DNA from 3 places in the Escherichia albertii genome. Region 3 is predicted to be linked to each of the others. Evidence: riboswitches for the same ligand, from Rfam matches in the RefSeq annotation. Region 3 holds a riboswitch; each other region holds the start of a gene.
The links. A riboswitch is a leader RNA that binds a small molecule or an ion and turns the genes downstream of it on or off. The one in region 3 is predicted to bind thiamine pyrophosphate.
Positions count from the first base shown of each region.

Region 1: linked by a shared signal. The riboswitch ahead of thiB (thiamine ABC transporter substrate binding subunit) and the one ahead of thiC (phosphomethylpyrimidine synthase ThiC) in region 3 are both predicted to bind thiamine pyrophosphate.
Region 2: linked by a shared signal. The riboswitch ahead of thiM (hydroxyethylthiazole kinase) and the one ahead of thiC (phosphomethylpyrimidine synthase ThiC) in region 3 are both predicted to bind thiamine pyrophosphate.

Region 1 is NZ_CP117568.1:3,818,415-3,824,878, reverse strand. Features, by position in the region: gene leuB (3-isopropylmalate dehydrogenase) at 1-178, shown strand, start outside; gene leuC (3-isopropylmalate dehydratase large subunit) at 181-1,581, shown strand; gene leuD (3-isopropylmalate dehydratase small subunit) at 1,592-2,197, shown strand; gene sgrT (glucose uptake inhibitor SgrT) at 2,303-2,434, opposite strand; gene sgrR (DNA-binding transcriptional regulator SgrR) at 2,523-4,178, shown strand; TPP riboswitch at 4,212-4,312, shown strand; gene thiB (thiamine ABC transporter substrate binding subunit) at 4,343-5,326, shown strand; gene thiP (thiamine/thiamine pyrophosphate ABC transporter permease ThiP) at 5,302-6,464, shown strand, end outside.
Region 2 is NZ_CP117568.1:1,175,410-1,181,873, forward strand. Features, by position in the region: gene PS053_RS05910 (DUF6493 family protein) at 1-1,270, opposite strand, end outside; gene PS053_RS05915 (glycoside hydrolase family 25 protein) at 1,356-2,171, opposite strand; gene thiD (bifunctional hydroxymethylpyrimidine kinase/phosphomethylpyrimidine kinase) at 2,237-3,037, opposite strand; gene thiM (hydroxyethylthiazole kinase) at 3,034-3,822, opposite strand; TPP riboswitch at 3,857-3,953, opposite strand; gene rcnR (Ni(II)/Co(II)-binding transcriptional repressor RcnR) at 4,045-4,317, opposite strand; gene rcnA (nickel/cobalt efflux protein RcnA) at 4,438-5,253, shown strand; gene rcnB (Ni(II)/Co(II) efflux transporter accessory subunit RcnB) at 5,471-5,809, shown strand; gene PS053_RS05945 (putative fimbrial-like adhesin protein) at 5,891-6,464, opposite strand, start outside.
Region 3 is NZ_CP117568.1:3,276,551-3,283,014, reverse strand. Features, by position in the region: gene PS053_RS15985 (DUF1481 domain-containing protein) at 1-97, opposite strand, end outside; gene hupA (nucleoid-associated protein HU-alpha) at 110-382, opposite strand; gene PS053_RS15975 (YjaG family protein) at 569-1,159, opposite strand; gene nfi (deoxyribonuclease V) at 1,202-1,873, opposite strand; gene hemE (uroporphyrinogen decarboxylase) at 1,883-2,947, opposite strand; gene nudC (NAD(+) diphosphatase) at 2,987-3,760, opposite strand; gene PS053_RS15955 (Rsd/AlgQ family anti-sigma factor) at 3,855-4,331, shown strand; TPP riboswitch at 4,383-4,483, shown strand; gene thiC (phosphomethylpyrimidine synthase ThiC) at 4,563-6,458, shown strand; gene thiE (thiamine phosphate synthase) at 6,458-6,464, shown strand, end outside.

The DNA of each region.
Region 1 (6,464 bases), 540 kb from region 3:
GGCGTTGCTGCTGCGCTACAGCCTGGATGCCGATGATGCGGCTTCCGCCATTGAACGCGCCATTAACCGCGCATTAGAAGAAGGCATTCGCACCAGCGATTTAGCCCGTGGCGCTGCCGCCGTTAGTACCGATGAAATGGGCGATATCATTGCCCGCTATGTGGCAGAAGGGGTGTAATCATGGCTAAGACGTTATACGAAAAATTGTTCGACGCTCACGTAGTGTACGAAGCCGAAAACGAAACCCCGCTGTTATATATTGACCGCCACCTGGTGCATGAAGTGACCTCACCGCAGGCGTTCGATGGTCTGCGCGCCCACGGTCGCCCGGTGCGTCAGCCGGGGAAAACCTTCGCCACCATGGATCACAACGTCTCTACCCAGACCAAAGACATTAATGCCTGCGGTGAAATGGCGCGCATTCAGATGCAGGAGCTGATCAAAAACTGCAAAGAGTTTGGCGTCGAACTGTATGACCTGAATCACCCGTATCAGGGGATCGTCCACGTAATGGGACCAGAACAGGGCGTGACCTTACCAGGAATGACCATTGTCTGCGGCGACTCGCATACCGCCACCCACGGCGCGTTTGGTGCACTGGCCTTTGGTATCGGCACTTCCGAGGTTGAACACGTGCTGGCAACGCAAACCCTGAAACAGAGCCGCGCGAAGACCATGAAAATTGAAGTCCGGGGCAAAGCCGCGCCGGGTATTACCGCAAAAGATATTGTGCTGGCAATTATCGGTAAAACTGGCAGCGCAGGCGGCACCGGGCATGTGGTGGAGTTTTGCGGCGAAGCAATCCGTGATTTAAGCATGGAAGGTCGTATGACTCTGTGCAATATGGCAATCGAAATGGGCGCGAAAGCCGGTCTGGTTGCGCCTGACGAAACCACCTTTAACTATGTCAAAGGTCGTCTGCATGCGCCGAAAGGCAAGAATTTCGACGATGCCGTTGCCTACTGGAAAACTCTGCAAACCGACGAAGGCGCAACTTTCGATACCGTTGTCACTCTGCAAGCAGAGGCGATTTCGCCGCAGGTCACCTGGGGCACCAATCCAGGCCAGGTGATTTCCGTGAACGACAAAATTCCCGATCCGGCTTCGTTTGCCGATCCGGTTGAACGTGCCTCAGCAGAAAAAGCTCTGGCCTATATGGGGCTGAAACCGGGCATTCCGCTGACCGAAGTGGCTATCGACAAAGTGTTTATCGGTTCCTGCACCAACTCACGCATTGAAGATTTACGTGCGGCGGCGGAAATCGCCAAAGGTCGGAAAGTCGCGCCAGGCGTGCAGGCACTGGTGGTTCCCGGCTCTGGTCCGGTAAAAGCCCAGGCGGAAGCGGAAGGTCTGGACAAAATCTTTATTGAAGCCGGTTTTGAGTGGCGCTTACCCGGTTGCTCAATGTGTCTGGCGATGAATAACGACCGTCTGAATCCGGGCGAACGTTGTGCCTCCACCAGCAACCGTAACTTTGAAGGCCGCCAGGGGCGCGGCGGGCGCACGCATCTGGTCAGCCCGGCAATGGCTGCCGCCGCGGCTGTGACCGGACATTTCGCCGACATTCGCAATATTAAATAAGGAGCACACCATGGCAGAGAAATTTATCAAACACACAGGCCTGGTGGTTCCACTGGATGCCGCCAATGTTGATACTGATGCAATCATCCCGAAACAGTTTTTGCAGAAAGTGACCCGTACAGGTTTTGGCGCGCATCTGTTTAATGACTGGCGTTTTCTCGATGAAAAAGGCCAGCAGCCAAACCCGAACTTCGTGCTGAACTTCCCGCAATATCAGGGAGCTTCCATTTTGCTGGCACGAGAAAACTTCGGCTGCGGTTCCTCGCGTGAGCACGCGCCGTGGGCATTGACCGATTACGGTTTTAAAGTGGTGATTGCGCCGAGTTTCGCTGACATCTTCTATGGCAACAGCTTTAACAACCAACTGCTGCCAGTGAAATTAAGCGATGCCGAAGTGGATGAACTGTTTGCGCTGGTACAAGCCAATCCAGGGATCCATTTCGATGTGGACCTGGAGGCGCAAGAGGTGAAAGCGGGTGAGAAAACCTATCGCTTTACCATTGATGCCTTCCGCCGCCACTGCATGATGAACGGCCTGGACAGCATCGGCCTGACCTTGCAGCATGACGACGCGATCGCCGCTTATGAGGCGAAACAACCAGCGTTTATGCGTTAGTTTGTACGCCGCTCGACTCAATCGTCAAAAAGAAAAAAGCCAGCAGGTATTCACTGCTGGCGTGGCGATTAACACCAATACTCAGTCACACATGATGTCCGCAAATCAGTAGTCAGAATCACTCCCCTCCCACTGCATCAGTTCCTCAAGCATGGATAAGCGTTGTGGAGCGCTTAACCAACGCAACCAGCACACCTTCGCAGTCGCGGTAAAATAGTGCTGATAAAACTGGCGCATGGGACACCTCCTTGCTTCATCAATCAGAATTATTGACTTAATATAGGGAAAATAAAATTGCTGGATTTTACGCGGGAGTTCCCCTTTTATGCCTTCTGGTCGTCTGCAACAACAGTTCATTCGCCTGTGGCAATGCTGCGAGGGTAAATCGCAGGACACGACGCTCAATGAACTGGCGGAGTTATTGAGCTGTTCCCGTCGTCATATGCGCACCCTGCTCAACACGATGCAGGAACGCGGCTGGCTGACGTGGGAAGCAGAAGTTGGACGCGGTAAACGCTCGCGTTTAACTTTCCTCTATACCGGGCTGGCGCTCCAGCAACAGCGGGCGGAAGACCTACTGGAGCAGGATCGCATCGACCAACTGGTGCAACTCGTTGGTGATAAAACCGCCGTGCGGCAAATGCTGATTTCCCATCTGGGGCGCAGCTTTCGCCGGGGCCGGCACATCCTGCGCGTCCTCTATTATCGCCCGTTGCGCAATCTGCTGCCTGGCAGCGCATTGCGCCGCTCCGAAACCCATATCGCCCGGCAAATCTTCAGTTCGCTAACGCGCGTAAATGAGGAAAATGGGGAACTGGAAGCGGACATCGCCCACCACTGGCAGCAAATTTCACCGCTTCACTGGCGCTTCTTTTTGCGCCCCGGGATCCATTTCCACCACGGACGCGAACTGGAAATGGACGACGTAATCGCTTCCCTAAAAAGGATCAATACGCTCCCACTCTATTCCCACATTGCAGACATCGTTTCACCAACACCCTGGACGCTGGACATTCATCTCACGCAGCCGGATCGCTGGTTACCGTTACTGCTAGGGCAAGTTCCGGCAATGATCCTGCCGCGCGAATGGGAAACACTCAGCAACTTTGCCAGCCATCCCATTGGCACCGGGCCGTATGCGGTGATCCGTAACTCCACTAATCAGTTGAAAATTCAGGCATTCGATGATTTTTTTGGCTATCGGGCACTAATTGACGAGGTTAATGTCTGGGTATTGCCGGAAATTGCCGACGAGCCTGCTGGCGGTCTGATGCTGCAAGGGCCGCAAGGTGAAGAAAAAGAGATTGAAAGCCGACTGGAAGAAGGTTGCTACTATTTACTGTTTGACAGCCGCACCCATCGCGGGGCAAATCAAGCGGTCAGAGAGTGGGTAAGTTACGTTCTTTCTCCAACCAATCTGGTCTATTTCGCCGAGGAACAATACCAGCAACTGTGGTTCCCGGCATATGGCCTACTCCCCCGCTGGCATCATGCCCGCCCCACCCATTGTGAAAAACCCGCCGGGCTGGAAAACCTCACGCTAACCTTTTACCAGGATCATATTGAGCATCGGGTAATTGCCAGGATCATGCAAAAGATTCTCGCGAGTCATCAGGTCACCTTGAACATCAACGAGATCGACTACGATCAGTGGCATGAAGGAGAGATCGAAAGCGATATCTGGCTTAACAGCGCCAACTTTACGCTGCCGCTGGATTTTTCGCTGTTCGCGCACTTGTGTGAAGTGCCGCTGCTACAACGCTGTATTCCGCTCGACTGGCAAGCCGACGCCGCCCGCTGGCGCAATGGCGAGATGAATCTGGCGAACTGGTGCCAACAACTGGTTGCCAGCAAAGCGATAGTGCCGCTTATCCATCACTGGCTGATTATTCAGGGGCAACGCAGTATGCGCGGCCTGCGCATGAACACTCTTGGTTGGTTTGATTTTAAATCAGCCTGGTTTGCTCCGCCGGATCCATGATTGCTGCTTGATAACAAACTCACTACACTAACGCCGTTCTCAACGGGGTGCCTGCGCTAACGCGCAAGCTGAGAAAATACCCGTCGAACCTGATCCGGATAACGCCGGCGAAGGGATTTGAGGCTCCTTCTCAAGTCCTTTGCCACTCTTCTTTGAGGTGCAAAGTGTTAAAAAAATGTCTTCCCCTGCTGTTGCTATGCACAGCGCCCGTTTTCGCAAAACCCGTTCTGACTGTTTATACCTACGACTCCTTCGCCGCCGACTGGGGGCCTGGTCCGGTGGTCAAAAAAGCCTTTGAAGCCGACTGCAATTGCGAACTGAAATTTGTGGCGCTGGAAGATGGCGTCTCACTGCTGAACCGTCTGCGGATGGAAGGCAAAAACAGCAAAGCTGATGTGGTGCTGGGGCTGGATAACAATCTGTTAGACGCCGCCAGCAAAACCGGGTTGTTTGCCAAAAGCGGCGTAGCGACAGAGGCTATAAACGTTCCCGGCGGCTGGAATAATGACACCTTTGTGCCGTTTGACTATGGCTATTTCGCCTTCGTTTACGACAAGAACAAACTGAAAAATCCGCCGCAAAGTCTGAAAGAACTGGTTGAGAGCGATCAGAACTGGCGGGTGATTTATGAAGATCCGCGCACCAGTACTCCTGGTCTGGGCCTGCTGCTATGGATGCAAAAAATCTATGGCAATGACGCCCCACAGGCCTGGCAGAAGCTGGCGAAGAAAACCGTCACGGTCACCAAAGGCTGGAGTGAAGCCTATGGCCTGTTTTTGAAAGGTGAAAGCGATCTGGTACTGAGCTACACCACCTCCCCGGCTTATCACATTCTCGAAGAGAAGAAAGATAACTACGCCGCCGCTAACTTTAGCGAAGGCCACTATCTGCAAGTGGAAGTTGCCGCCCGCACCGCTGCCAGCAAGCAGCCGGAGCTGGCGCAAAAATTCCTCCAGTTTATGGTTTCTCCGGCTTTTCAGAATGCGATCCCAACCGGCAACTGGATGTATCCGGTAGCAAACGTCGCGCTGCCTGCCGGTTTTGCACAACTGACCAAACCTGCCACCACGCTGGAGTTCACGCCAGCCGAAGTGGCGGCACAACGTCAGGCATGGATTAGCGAATGGCAACGCGCCGTCAGTCATTAATTCCCGGCTGGTTAATCCCAGGATTAAGCGCCGCCACGCTGGTAGTGGCGGTTGCACTGGCGGCGTTTCTCGCCCTGTGGTGGAACGCACCGCAGGGTGACTGGACGGCCATCTGGCAGGACAGCTACCTGTGGCATGTGGTGCGCTTCTCCTTCTGGCAGGCGTTTCTCTCGGCGCTGCTCTCTGTCGTTCCCGCAATATTCCTCGCCCGCGCGCTCTATCGCAGGCGCTTTCCGGGGCGACTAGCGCTGCTGCGTCTGTGCGCAATGACCTTGATCCTCCCGGTGTTGGTCGCCGTTTTCGGCATTCTTAGCGTCTATGGTCGTCGGGGCTGGCTGGCCTCGCTCTGGCATTCGCTTGGTCTGGAGTGGACCTTTTCGCCCTACGGCCTGCAAGGCATTTTGCTGGCACACGTATTTTTTAATCTGCCGATGGCAAGCCGCTTATTCCTCCAGGCGCTGGAAAGCATTCCCGGCGAGCAGCGCCAGCTTGCCGCCCAGCTTGGGATGCGCGGCTGGCATTTTTTCCGCTTCATCGAATGGCCGTGGCTACGGCGACAAATCCCGCCAGTTGCTGCGCTTATCTTTATGCTCTGTTTCGCCAGCTTCGCTACCGTGCTGTCGCTGGGCGGCGGTCCGCAGGCGACCACTATCGAGTTGGCTATTTATCAGGCGCTAAGTTACGACTACGATCCTGCCCGCGCAGCGATGCTGGCGCTGATCCAGATGGTGTGCTGTCTCGGGCTGGTGCTGTTGAGTCAGCGACTAAGTAAAGCCATTGCCCCCGGTACCACGCTGCTGCAAGGCTGGCGCGACCCGGACGATCGTCTGCATAGCCGCATTTGCGACACAGTATTAATTGCGCTGGCGTTGCTGTTATTACTGCCACCGTTACTGGCGGTGATCGTCGATGGAGTAAACCTCCAGTTGCCAGAAGTTCTGTCGCAACCGGTGTTGTGGCAGGCACTGTGGACCTCATTGCGTATTGCACTGGCAGCAGGCGTATTGTGCGTGGTGCTGACCATGATGCTGCTATGGAGCAGCCGCGAACTGCGGGCGCGGCAAAAAATGCTGGCGGGTCAGGCGCTGGAGATGAGCGGCATGTTGATCCTCGCCATGCCGGGCATTGTGCTGGCAAC
Region 2 (6,464 bases), 2.1 Mb from region 3:
ACATTTTTCCAGTTTGAAACAACAACGCATCCCAGTTTTCAGGAACAATAACCTGCTCATGTTGTAGCATTGGAATAACATGACTTTCATCCAGCGGTGAATCACATTGTAACAGTGCCAGTACACTGTGCTTTAAGCCTCCCAACCATGGCTCAGTTAGCGCGGCAATGTCCTGTGCTGGCTGGTATTTCAACATTAATTCAGCCGTGCGTAGTTGTAATTTTTCGGTGCGCTGAATTAGGGTTCCTGACACGTTTTGCGCCAGTGTTGTACGATATTGGGGATAGCGTTCTGCCAATGTCTCGGCAATATCCAGTGCTATTAATAATGATTTATCGCATTTTTCTCGTCCGCTAATTACCGGAAAACACTGCATAAATGATGAATGGTCGAACTCAGGGTGAGTGTATAATGTTTGAATTGTCTGAATGACAAAATTGACGACTGAATTATTGCTGGCATTCAGCCCTGAAAATAATAACTGCTGATTATCAATCCATTCATCTTCTTGTGGGTTAAACATGTTTACCAGACGAATATGCCAGTCAAGACGGGCTTTCTTAAAATTATTTGTTAATGAAGCTAATAACTCCTTAATTAACTGGCGAGGTAGAAGGTTTTCAGCCATAAGTTGCTTAAACATTTCATCCCAAAATTCGGTCAAGATCCCACCGTAAGGTGAGTTATCCGCCTGATAAAAGTGACTACGCAACAGTACTGGAACCTCATATTGAGGGAACGGTATTATTAACTTTTCTATTACCTGTGGGTTTTCACGCAACCAGGCGATATCATCTCTGGGATTATGCATATACCTACCGGCATAAAATAATATATTGACAAATGATTCCTCATTGAATTTTATCCACCCATGTTGATAAAAACTCCATATAAGACGGAAATCTGGATAAGTATATGTAGCAAGCAATAAATCTTTAATTATACTATCGAGATAATCAGGAACAGTATGGCTAAAATAAGTGAGGAGTGCATGGTGTACTGAGCTATTGCTACTACCCAGCAATTCATGAAGTTTGGTTTGATTTTTGGGCCAGTGGATAGGGAATAATTTTTGCTCTGTATAGTTACGTGCGCATACCACTTTACTCAACGAGAACGCATCGTGCGCATCTTCCCCAGAGAACAGTGGATGATAATCAGTTTCTTGTAGAGCCTTAAGTACAGCCAGACGGTCTTTTTCTTTTAATGCCAGTGCCCAGTCAACAATGGCTGGATAATCTTTTTGGCGAATCAGTTCGACAGGTATCATTGGCTAGTCTCTTCCATGAAGTTTTCCCCATGATACCGGGTTGATCACCTGTTATATCAGCCCCCGAAATTCTGATTTTTGTGATTTACTGCTTAAGAGTACCTTCCACGAAAGCCTGTAATTCCTCCGCCGAGCCATTAAACACGTTAAAATCCACCGCGCCATTGATACCATCCACCTGACCGCGATCCGAATGCTGCCAGAAACGCCACAATCGTGATCCACTGTCTGGACGACGTTGATAATAGTGAGCAATCCACCAGGGATACTCATTAAAATATCCCGCCAGATTTTCCTGATAAAACACAGACCCGGAATAGATAATCGGTTTTTTGCCAGTGTTTTTTTCAACCATCTTTAACCACTGAATTACCCGTTTGCGTAATTCTTTTGCTGATAATTTTCCTCGTTCTTCTACATCCAACACAGCGGGAAAATCGCCAGGACTAAAATCTACCGTTTGCAGAAATAATCGCGCCTGAACTGGAGCCGCTACCGATGGGGAAAAATAGTGATATGCCCCACGTAGCAGACCATTTTTACGACTTTGCAGCCAGTTACGTGAGAAATACGGATCGACCAGTTTCTCGCCTTCCGTCGCTTTAATAAAAGCAAACTGTAGGCGGATACCGTTGTCGCGCATTTTTGCCACACGCTGCCAGTCTATCCGCTCCTGCCAGCGTGAAACATCTATGCCATGAATGGTGTAACTGGCAGGAATGCGAATAGCAAAAGATTTGACCGGACGATAACCATAAAAGTGAATGTAGTCTTTAATCTGAACTGCCGTGGAATAGAAAAAATTCACCGTCTGGCGGGGATAAATCGCAACGATGGAAATTAGCCCCAGAGCGCATAACAAGACGGTGAATTTTTTGCGACTGACGATTTTTAGCTGCATTGGTTTCATCCCTGAATTTCAGCGCAAAAAGGCTGACAATAACCAAAGCAGCTATAGTACGGCGGTCACCACCAGGCGTGGAAGTGGTGAACCGGACCAATCCCATGACCGACTTCCAGCGTGTCGGCCTGAGCTAACGCCGCTGACAGCCAGCTTTTGGCTTCCTGAACAGTATCGGCCCAGTTTTTATGCCGCGGACGTAGCGCCGTCAACGCCGCCGAGAGCGTACAACCTGTGCCATGCGTGTTTTTAGTCATAATGCGCGGCGCGGTAAAACGTTGTTCGCCGTCGCGGGTAAACAGCCAGTCCGGGCTTTGTTCATCATCCAGATGCCCACCTTTCATCAGCACCGCACCGCACCCCATCGCCAATAAGGCGCGCCCCTGCTCCAGCATTTCCTGTTCATTACGAGCGTGTGGAGCATCAAGCAAGGCCGCTGCTTCCGGCAGGTTTGGAGTTATCAATGAAACTTGCGGCAATAATCGACTGCGAAGAGTGGCAACCGCCGAAGGTGAAAGTAGCGGATCGCCGCTTTTTGCCAGCATGACAGTATCCAGTACTACGTTTTCGATCTGATAACGTTGCAGCCGTTCCGCCACGGCTTCAACAATATCAGCTTCAGCCAGCATGCCGATTTTAGTGGTATCAATACGAACATCGCTGAGCACGGAATCGAGTTGGGCGGCAACAAAATCAGGTTCTATACGATACACCGACTGTACGCCGCGGGTATTTTGCGCCACCAGCGCGGTCATCACCGAACAACCGTATGCACCAAGCGCGGAGAAGGTTTTTAGATCGGCCTGAACTCCCGCGCCGCCGCTCGGGTCGGTGCCTGCAATCGTCAGAGCGTTAATCCGTTTCATGCCTTCACCTCCGGTGTCAGCTGCCAGAGCGCATCAAGAAAATGAGCAATAAAACTGCCCGGCCCTTCACTTCTGGCAACAGCGCGTTCTCCGGCTTGTTTCATCCAGTGACAGGCAGATGCGACGTTTTCCAGTGTATCGCCCGGTAATGCACAACTGGCAGCGACCACTGCCGATAATGCGCAACCAGTTCCGACCACTTTGGTCATTAGCGGACTGCCACCGTGAATGCCAACAGTACGGCAGCCATCAGTAACATAATCCACCTCGCCTGTGACCGCGACTACTGCACCAGATTCTTGCGCCAGGGATTGTGCGGCAGGCAACGCGTCTGCTGCGGCGTCAGTAGTATCCACACCGCGTCCACCTCGTGAAGCTCCCGCTAATGCAATGATTTCCGACGCATTTCCTCGTATTGCAGCAGGTTTTAACGATAAAAGTTCACGACAAAAACGGCGGCGATAGTCGAGCGCGCCAACCGCAACGGGATCAAGCGTCCAGGGTGTTTGTGCGATATGCGCCTGTTCGACGGCGGCACGCATCGCTTTCGCACGTGGCTGTGTCAACGTGCCGACGTTAATCAACAAGGCATTGGCAATGGACGCAAATTGACTGGCCTCTTCCGTTTCAATCACCATGGCTGGCGATGCGCCCAACGCCAGCAATGTATTGGCGGTGAAGGTTTGCACCACATCATTGGTCATGCAGTGTACAAGGGGGGAATGTTGTTGAAACAGGTGTAAAGCGTGCGCAGATTGCGTCGGACTTAGCAGGTCGATTTGCATAGTTTGCTCCTGCCATAACGTGAAGAAGCAATGACCTGGCGGTCCGTGACTTCCCTACGCTGGCATTATCCAGATCAGGTGATACGGGTATTTCTCAGCCTTCACGCAGAAGGGCACCCCGAGTCGTTTGGTTACGATAATAAATCGCAGTAGAGGATGGTAATGTCCAGCGCACATGTTGTAAACGAGGAAAACCGCCAGTCTTACAACAGCGTTGTGACATTATTTGATATAAGAATCCAGCACCTTCAGAACAACGTCCAGATCTTCTTCCCGCTTTAGTTCATCGCTCTGATGCACAATGTGTTCTGTCAGATGACCTTTAATCACTTCCCGCATCAAACCATTTACCGCGCCACGAATGGCGGCGATTTGTTGCAGGACGGCGGCGCACTCATGCGGTTCGTCGAGCATTTTCTTGAGCGCAACGACCTGCCCCTGAATCTTACTGGCGCGCGCTTTCAGTTTTTGTTTATCCCGGATGGTATGAGACATGAGCAGACCTTCTTAACAAGATAGAGAAAAATCATAGCACTATTAATCTACTGGGGGGTAGTATTATGTACTGGGGGGGAGTAGAATCTCTACGCCAATTTAATATTAAGAATTATTATCATGACCAACTTTACAACACTTCTTCAGCAAGGAAACGCCTGGTTCTTCATCCCCAGCGCCATCTTACTCGGTGCGCTTCATGGCCTGGAACCGGGGCACTCAAAAACGATGATGGCAGCATTTATCATCGCTATTAAAGGCACCATTAAACAGGCAGTGATGCTTGGACTGGCAGCGACCATTTCGCACACCGCGGTGGTTTGGCTGATAGCCTTTGGCGGAATGACGATCAGCAAACGCTTTACTGCGCAATCGGCTGAACCATGGCTGCAATTAATTTCCGCGGCGATCATTCTTGGTACCGCTTTCTGGATGTTCTGGCGTACCTGGCGCGGCGAGCGAAACTGGCTTGAGAATATGCATGATCATGAGCATCATCACGATCACGAACATCACCACGACCACGAACATCATCACCATCACGAGCATGGCGAATATCAGGATGCCCACGCGCGAGCACATGCCAATGACATTAAACGGCGCTTTGATGGCAGAGAGGTGACTAACTGGCAAATACTGTTGTTTGGCTTAACGGGCGGACTGATTCCCTGCCCTGCGGCGATTACCGTTCTGCTGATTTGTATTCAACTAAAAGCCCTGACGCTGGGGGCAACTCTGGTCGTCAGTTTTAGTATCGGCCTGGCATTAACGCTGGTCACAGTGGGCGTTGGCGCGGCAATCAGTGTTCAACAGGTCGCTAAACGCTGGAATGGATTTAACACTCTTGCTAAAAGAGCCCCCTACTTTTCCAGCTTGTTGATTGGTTTAGTTGGGTTGTATATGGGCGTGCATGGTTTCATCGGTATTATGAGATAAAACAATTCTCAGGGCCTCGGTACTGCTGTGACCCAGGATGATTCTTAAATCAGCTATTTCCGCTTACTTCCCGCGCAATGAGGATGCTTTTACGGCATCCTTTCATTTACACTTTTTACGAAATCACGGGATCACTAACAAAATATCGCTTGTCAGTTATATTGTATGGCGGGAAAGATATTCAGCTGATTTTACTGATCCCCAAAGTGGAGAGTATATGACCATAAGAAATAAGATGTTGCTGGGAGCGCTTTTGCTGGTCACCAGCGCAGCCTGGGCCGCACCAGCCACCGCGGGTTCGACTAATACCTCGGGAATTTCAAAGTATGAGTTAAGCAGTTTCATTGCTGACTTCAAGCATTTCAAACCCGGCGATACTGTACCAGAGATGTACCGCACCGATGAGTACAACATTAAGCAGTGGCAGTTGCGTAACCTGCCTGCGCCCGATGTGGGAACGCACTGGACCTATATGGGCGGTGCATATGTGCTGATCAACGATAGCGACGGAAAAATCATTAAAGCCTACGACGGTGAGATTTTTTATCACCGCTAAAAAAACCCCCTCGGAGAGAGGGGGGAAATGCAGACACCTTATTATTTTTTATTATTAGCCACTTGCCCGTCTTACTTGTTATTAGTCGTATTTCACGTTGATCAGGGCGGTAGCCTCAATTGCACCTGATTTAACTTTATTTTTATCATAGACATAGTAACTGGCAGTCACCGGAATTGAGATCGTAGCATCCGTAATTTTCGACTTCGCCGCAATTTCTTTTAAATTAGTGTATCCTTTGCTGCTATCACTGATATTTAAAAGAGTCACAGGTGAACCATTACTTTCCAGGATAAATCCGACACCATTATCATCTGAGCCTTTCAGGATCGTATTACTGCCGGGCAACAGCTCAGAGCTTGATAGATATACTTGCATTTTTCTTGATGTTTGATTCTGTTGACCTAATAAATTTTTACATCGCAGAATAATATCTCCAGTATTGCTGTTAAGCGTTGTTTTATTACCCGCTGCAGGCAATTGTGAAACAGGAATACTCTTTAAAGTAATTAATAAATCATCGGGTTTACACGTCGTTGTTATCGGGTTGTATGACAATGCCAGGTTAAATGAATAGACACCTGCATTTTGCGCCAATGCATTTCTATAGCTATTCACACATGTATCCCACGACTTTCCGCCCAACAAACACAGT
Region 3 (6,464 bases):
GGCTACAGGCAGTGAGAAACAGAGCGCCAGCCAGCATCAATGATCGACGCCAGAAAGACAAAAGGGGTGAAACCACCCCTTCGTTAAAACTGTTCACTGCCACGCAATCTTACTTAACTGCGTCTTTCAGTGCCTTGCCAGAAACAAACGCCGGTACGTTAGCTGCGGCAATTTTGATTTCTTTACCGGTCTGCGGGTTGCGGCCAGTACGCTCAGCGCGGTGGTTCACTTTGAAGGTACCGAAACCAACCAGTTGTACAGCATCGCCTTCTTTCAGAGACTCAGTAATTGCAGCCAGAGTGGACTCCAGAGCAGCTTTAGCCTGGGTTTTGGACAGTTCTGCTTTCTCTGCAATTACATCAATCAGTTGAGTCTTGTTCATAAGTTATCCTTACAATGTGTTTATCGCTTGCTAAGCATCGAGTGCGACGGAAATGCCAGAATAGCACTCTCCTGCATACACGCACCGATAGCCACTTTTTTTCGCCCCCCAAATGTAGACCAGACGGGGGGCGAAAGGGAAGACTCCAGGTACGACAAATCAGGCGTTAAATCACGTTTTCTGGTCTTATTGCTGAAAAATTATACCAATATTGCTCTCACCCGCCTCACGCAGGTCCGCTCTCAACCCTTTTATCAGATCGATATCGCGTTCTTCGCAATCGGCTAAAAGTCGGAAAATTTCCCACTGAATGTCCCATTCTTGCTCTACAGCTGGGTTTTCCTTGAGCTCTTCATCGCTCATTTCGCGACCAGCCTGAGTCATTTCCAGCATCGCGACAGTGGTGATGGAAGTCTTACTCACTTCCACCGCGTGTTCGAGCGTTTCGCCACTCAAACGCGAATGGACCAGTTCACTTAACGCCACGCAGGCGTCGATTGCTGGATAAACGCCGTACAGATCGAAATCGTCTGCAGAAGGAATCGCTTCTTCAAACTTCTCCAGCTGGCTGTCGAAATTTACTTTTGCGTCTTTGACGGTCAGCGTTTCCCAGATGAGATCGAGAATACGGCGGTAAATTTGCCCATCACCAAAACCTGTCTGCTGGCAGAACATGGCGTAGTTGGGGTACATGCGTTCGCATAAGCAAGCCATGAAAGTGACGTGCTGCCAGCTTTCCAGGCGCTCCAGACGCAGATGAATCGGGTTTTGTAACATGTTGAGTTCTCAGATACGAAAATTATCCGCAGTTTACCTGAATTAGGGCTGATTTGCTGTAAAGCGCACGAACGCCGGACGTTCCGAGGCCACCGCGTCCGCCCAGCGCGTTGGCTCCGGCAGACGATAGCCTTTCATGCAGCGTTGTACCCACGCCAGCGCGCTGTCCACGCTGACCCGATGGCCGGTAGAAATAAACAACGGGTTACAGCGCGCTTTGCTGCGCCAGACCCAGGCCAGCTGCTCGCCTTTATCCATCAGCGGGGCCAGTGCGCCCGGTTCGCTGGAGAGCGGTTCGAATTTACCGCATAGTCGTTTTTTCGCTACGCCAATGGTCGGCACATCCACCAGCAAACCAAAATGGCTGGCGACGCCAAGACGGCGAGGATGCGAGATCCCATGACCATCGACAAACACTAAATCCGGTTTTTGCGACAGCATGTCCCACGCGGTAAGCAGCGCAGGATACTCACGGAAGGAAAGAAAACCAGGAATGTAAGGCATGGTGGTGGCGATACGTGCCACTTTATACTCCACCAGCTCAAGCGAGGGGTATTTCAGCAGCACCATCGCCGCTCGCGTCACTTCTCCGCCTTGCTCAAACCCGACATCGGCTCCGGCGATCAGATCCGGGGGATCTTTATCGAGTCGATCCTCGCGGATCACAGAAGAAGCCAGTTCGATTTGTTGAGCGCGTAATGACGCGAGATCCATAATCACTCCTTAGCGGTGATATTGTTCAGACAAGCGATGCACTGCCTCGACAAACACGCCAGCATGTTCTGGCGGCACATCCTGATGAATTCCATGGCCGAGGTTAAAGACATGGCCTTCGCCGTGACCAAAACCGGCAAGAATTGTCGCCACTTCTTCTTCAATGCGTGCTGGCGGTGCATACAACATTGATGGGTCCATGTTGCCCTGCAACGCGACTTTATCACCCACACGACGGCGCGCATCGGCGATGTCCGTTGTCCAGTCGAGGCCCAGCGCATCGCAACCGGTTTCTGCCATCGCTTCCAGCCACTGTCCGCCGCCTTTGGTAAACAGCGTGACCGGCACGCGGCGACCGTCGTTTTCACGCAGTAAACCATCAACAATTTTATGCATGTAATAGAGCGAGAACTGTTGATAATCGCGCCCGGTAAGCACGCCGCCCCAGGTGTCGAAAATCATCACTGCCTGGGCGCCAGCTTTGATCTGTGCATTCAGATACAACGTGACGCTTTTCGCCAGTTTATCGAGCAGCGCGTGCAGCGCCTGCGGATCGGCATACATCATTTTTTTGATCACGGTGAACGCTTTGCTGCTACCGCCTTCCACCATGTAAGTCGCCAGCGTCCACGGGCTGCCGGAAAAACCAATCAGCGGCGCTTCGCCTTTCAGTTCGCGGCGAATGGTACGCACCGCGTTCATCACGTAACCCAGCTCATCTTCCGGGTCCGGGATTGGCAGTTTATCGACATCGGCTTTACAGGTGACTGGCGAGGTGAATCGCGGACCTTCTCCGGCTTCAAAATAAAGCCCTAGCCCCATCGCATCCGGGACAGTCAGAATGTCAGAGAAAAGAATCGCCGCATCCAGCGGATAGCGACGCAGCGGTTGCAAAGTCACTTCGCACGCCAGCTCGGCATTTTTGCACAGCGACATAAAATCACCCGCCTGAGCGCGCGTGGCTTTATATTCCGGTAGATAGCGACCCGCCTGGCGCATCATCCATACTGGAGTGACATCAACGGGCTGGCGCAGCAGCGCCCGCAGATAACGATCGTTTTTAAGTTCGGTCATTTTGGCTGTTCCTTAGTGCGTCAGGCGGTCAGTGTATCATCACTCATACTCTGCCCGACACATCGCCACTGTATCTTCTATCAGACGACGCGCCACGGTACCGGGCGGCGGCAGTAACGGCAAATCGTCGTAGCGATACCAGTTCGCCTCCAGCAATTCTTTCGGGTCGATCACGATGTCGCCGCTGTCATATTCCGCCATAAACGCGGTCATTAAAGACTGGGGAAACGGCCACGGTTGGGAAGTCACGTAACGCAAGTTTTTAACTTTAATTCCGCTCTCTTCCATCACTTCACGCGCGACTGCCTGCTCGAGGGTTTCGCCCACTTCGACAAATCCGGCAAGTACCGTATGGACACCATTGCGATGGCGGGTATGTTGAGCGAGGAGGATCGAATCATCACGCCGGATAGCAACGATAATACAGGGGGCGATTTGTGGATAGTAACGCTCGCGGCAGTGACTGCACAGCATCGCCCATTCGGTTTTGCTCGGATACATTTCATGCCCGCAATATCCGCAGTATTTATGCGAACGGTAAAACTCCGCCAGTTGCACGCCGCGTCCAGCCAGTTGAAACAGCCCGACATCCAGATCAATGACCTGACGCACCGATCCCATATCGTGACGACGCTGCTGTTGTACTAACCAAACGGGTTCTCCCTGCCATTCGCCGATGTGTAGTGCGCGCTGGCCCACAAGATCGAAATTTACCGCTTCGCCATAGGGTAATTCACCCTTCGGCAACCATAATTTTTGTTCATGACTGACGACCCACCAGCCGTGATCTAATTTTTCAATTATACGATCCATAGCTCTTGCACTACCTTTGCATCACTGGCATGTTTAACATGGTTTTTACATTTCTCACTGAGCAGTTTTTGAATTCAAACTTGCGGAGTCAATCATGCTTAACCAGCTCGATAACCTGACGGAGCACGTCAGAGGAAGTAACAAACTGGTTGATCGCTGGCTACATGTACGTAAGCATCTGCTCGTGGCTTACTACAATCTGGTTGGCATTAAGCCTGGTAAAGAATCGTACATGAGGCTAAATGAAAAAGCCCTTGATGATTTTTGCCAGAGCCTGGTCGATTACTTGTCTGCCGGACATTTCAGTATTTATGAACGCATTCTTCATAAGCTGGAAGGCAACGGACAACTCGCTCGCGCCACGAAGATTTGGCCCCAGCTTGAAGCCAATACCCAACAGATTATGGATTACTACGATTCCAGCCTGGAAACCGCCATCGATCACGATAATTACCTTGAGTTTCAACAGGTTTTATCTGACATCGGCGAGGCGCTGGAAGCGCGCTTTGTGCTGGAAGATAAGCTGATTCTGCTGGTGCTTGATGCCGCTCGCGTCAAACATCCTGCTTGAGTTCTGCGCGGTTAACGCGTAATTTACAGCCAACGCCCCGTCTGCGGGGCTAATTTCTTGTCGGAGTGCCTTAACTGGCTGAGACCGTTCATTCGGGATCCGCGGAACCTGATCAGGCTAATACCTGCGAAGGGAACAAGAGTTAATCTGCTATCGCATCGCCTTTGCGGCGATCGTCTCTTGCTTCATCCGTCGTCTGACAAGCCACGTCCTTAACTTTTGGAATGAGCTATGTCTGCAACAAAACTGACCCGCCGCGAACAACGCGCCCAGGCCCAACATTTTATCGATACTCTGGAGGGCACCGCTTTTCCGAACTCAAAACGCATTTACATCACCGGCACACACCCCGGCGTGCGCGTGCCAATGCGTGAGATCCAGCTTAGCCCGACGCTAATCGGCGGTAGCAAAGAACAGCCGCAGTACGAAGAAAACGAAGCGATTCCGGTCTATGACACCTCCGGCCCGTATGGCGACCCACAGATCGCCATTAACGTGCAGCAAGGGCTGGCAAAACTGCGCCAGCCGTGGATCGATGCACGCGGCGATACCGAAGAACTTACCGTGCGCAGTTCCGATTACACAAAAGCGCGGCTGGCAGATGATGGCCTCGACGAGCTGCGTTTTAGTGGCGTATTAACGCCAAAACGCGCCAAAGCAGGCCGCCGCGTCACACAGTTACACTATGCCCGCCAGGGTATCATCACGCCGGAGATGGAGTTCATCGCCATCCGCGAGAATATGGGCCGCGAGCGCATACGTAGCGAAGTTTTACGCCACCAGCATCCGGGAATGAGTTTTGGCGCACGCTTGCCGGAAAATATCACCGCGGAATTCGTCCGTGATGAGGTCGCTGCCGGACGCGCGATTATCCCCGCCAACATTAATCATCCTGAATCAGAACCGATGATTATTGGTCGCAATTTCCTGGTAAAAGTTAACGCCAATATCGGCAACTCGGCGGTCACCTCTTCCATCGAAGAAGAAGTGGAAAAGCTGGTATGGTCCACGCGCTGGGGAGCAGATACCGTGATGGATCTTTCCACCGGTCGCTATATTCACGAAACCCGCGAGTGGATTTTGCGTAACAGCCCGGCGCCGATCGGCACTGTGCCGATCTACCAGGCGCTGGAGAAAGTGAACGGGATCGCTGAAGATCTTACCTGGGAAGTCTTCCGTGACACGCTGCTGGAACAGGCCGAGCAAGGTGTGGATTACTTCACTATCCATGCGGGCGTGCTGCTGCGCTACGTACCGATGACCGCGAAACGCCTGACCGGCATCGTCTCTCGCGGCGGTTCGATTATGGCGAAATGGTGCCTCTCCCATCATCAGGAAAATTTCCTCTATCAACACTTCCGCGAAATTTGTGAAATCTGTGCCGCTTATGATGTTTCGCTGTCGCTGGGCGACGGCCTGCGCCCCGGTTCTGTTCAGGACGCCAACGATGAAGCGCAGTTTGCCGAGCTGCATACGCTGGGCGAACTGACCAAAATCGCCTGGGAATATGACGTACAGGTGATGATTGAAGGCCCCGGGCATGTGCCGATGCAGATGATTCGCCGCAATATGACCGAGGAGTTAGAGCACTGCCACGAAGCGCCATTTTACACTCTCGGGCCGCTGACCACCGATATTGCGCCAGGTTATGACCACTTCACGTCGGGGATTGGTGCAGCGATGATCGGCTGGTTTGGCTGTGCGATGCTCTGCTACGTAACGCCAAAAGAGCACCTGGGTCTGCCCAATAAAGAAGACGTTAAGCAAGGTCTTATCACCTACAAGATTGCCGCCCACGCTGCCGACCTGGCAAAAGGGCATCCGGGCGCGCAAATTCGCGATAACGCGATGTCGAAAGCCCGCTTCGAATTTCGCTGGGAGGACCAGTTTAATCTGGCTCTCGACCCGTTTACCGCCCGCGCTTATCACGATGAAACTCTGCCGCAAGAGTCCGGCAAGGTCGCCCATTTTTGCTCCATGTGTGGGCCGAAATTCTGCTCGATGAAAATCAGTCAGGAAGTGCGCGATTACGCTGCCGCACAAACCATTGAAGCGGGAATGGCGGATATGTCGGAGAACTTCCGCGCCAGAGGCGGAGAAATCTACCTGCGTAAGGAGGAAGCGTGATGTATC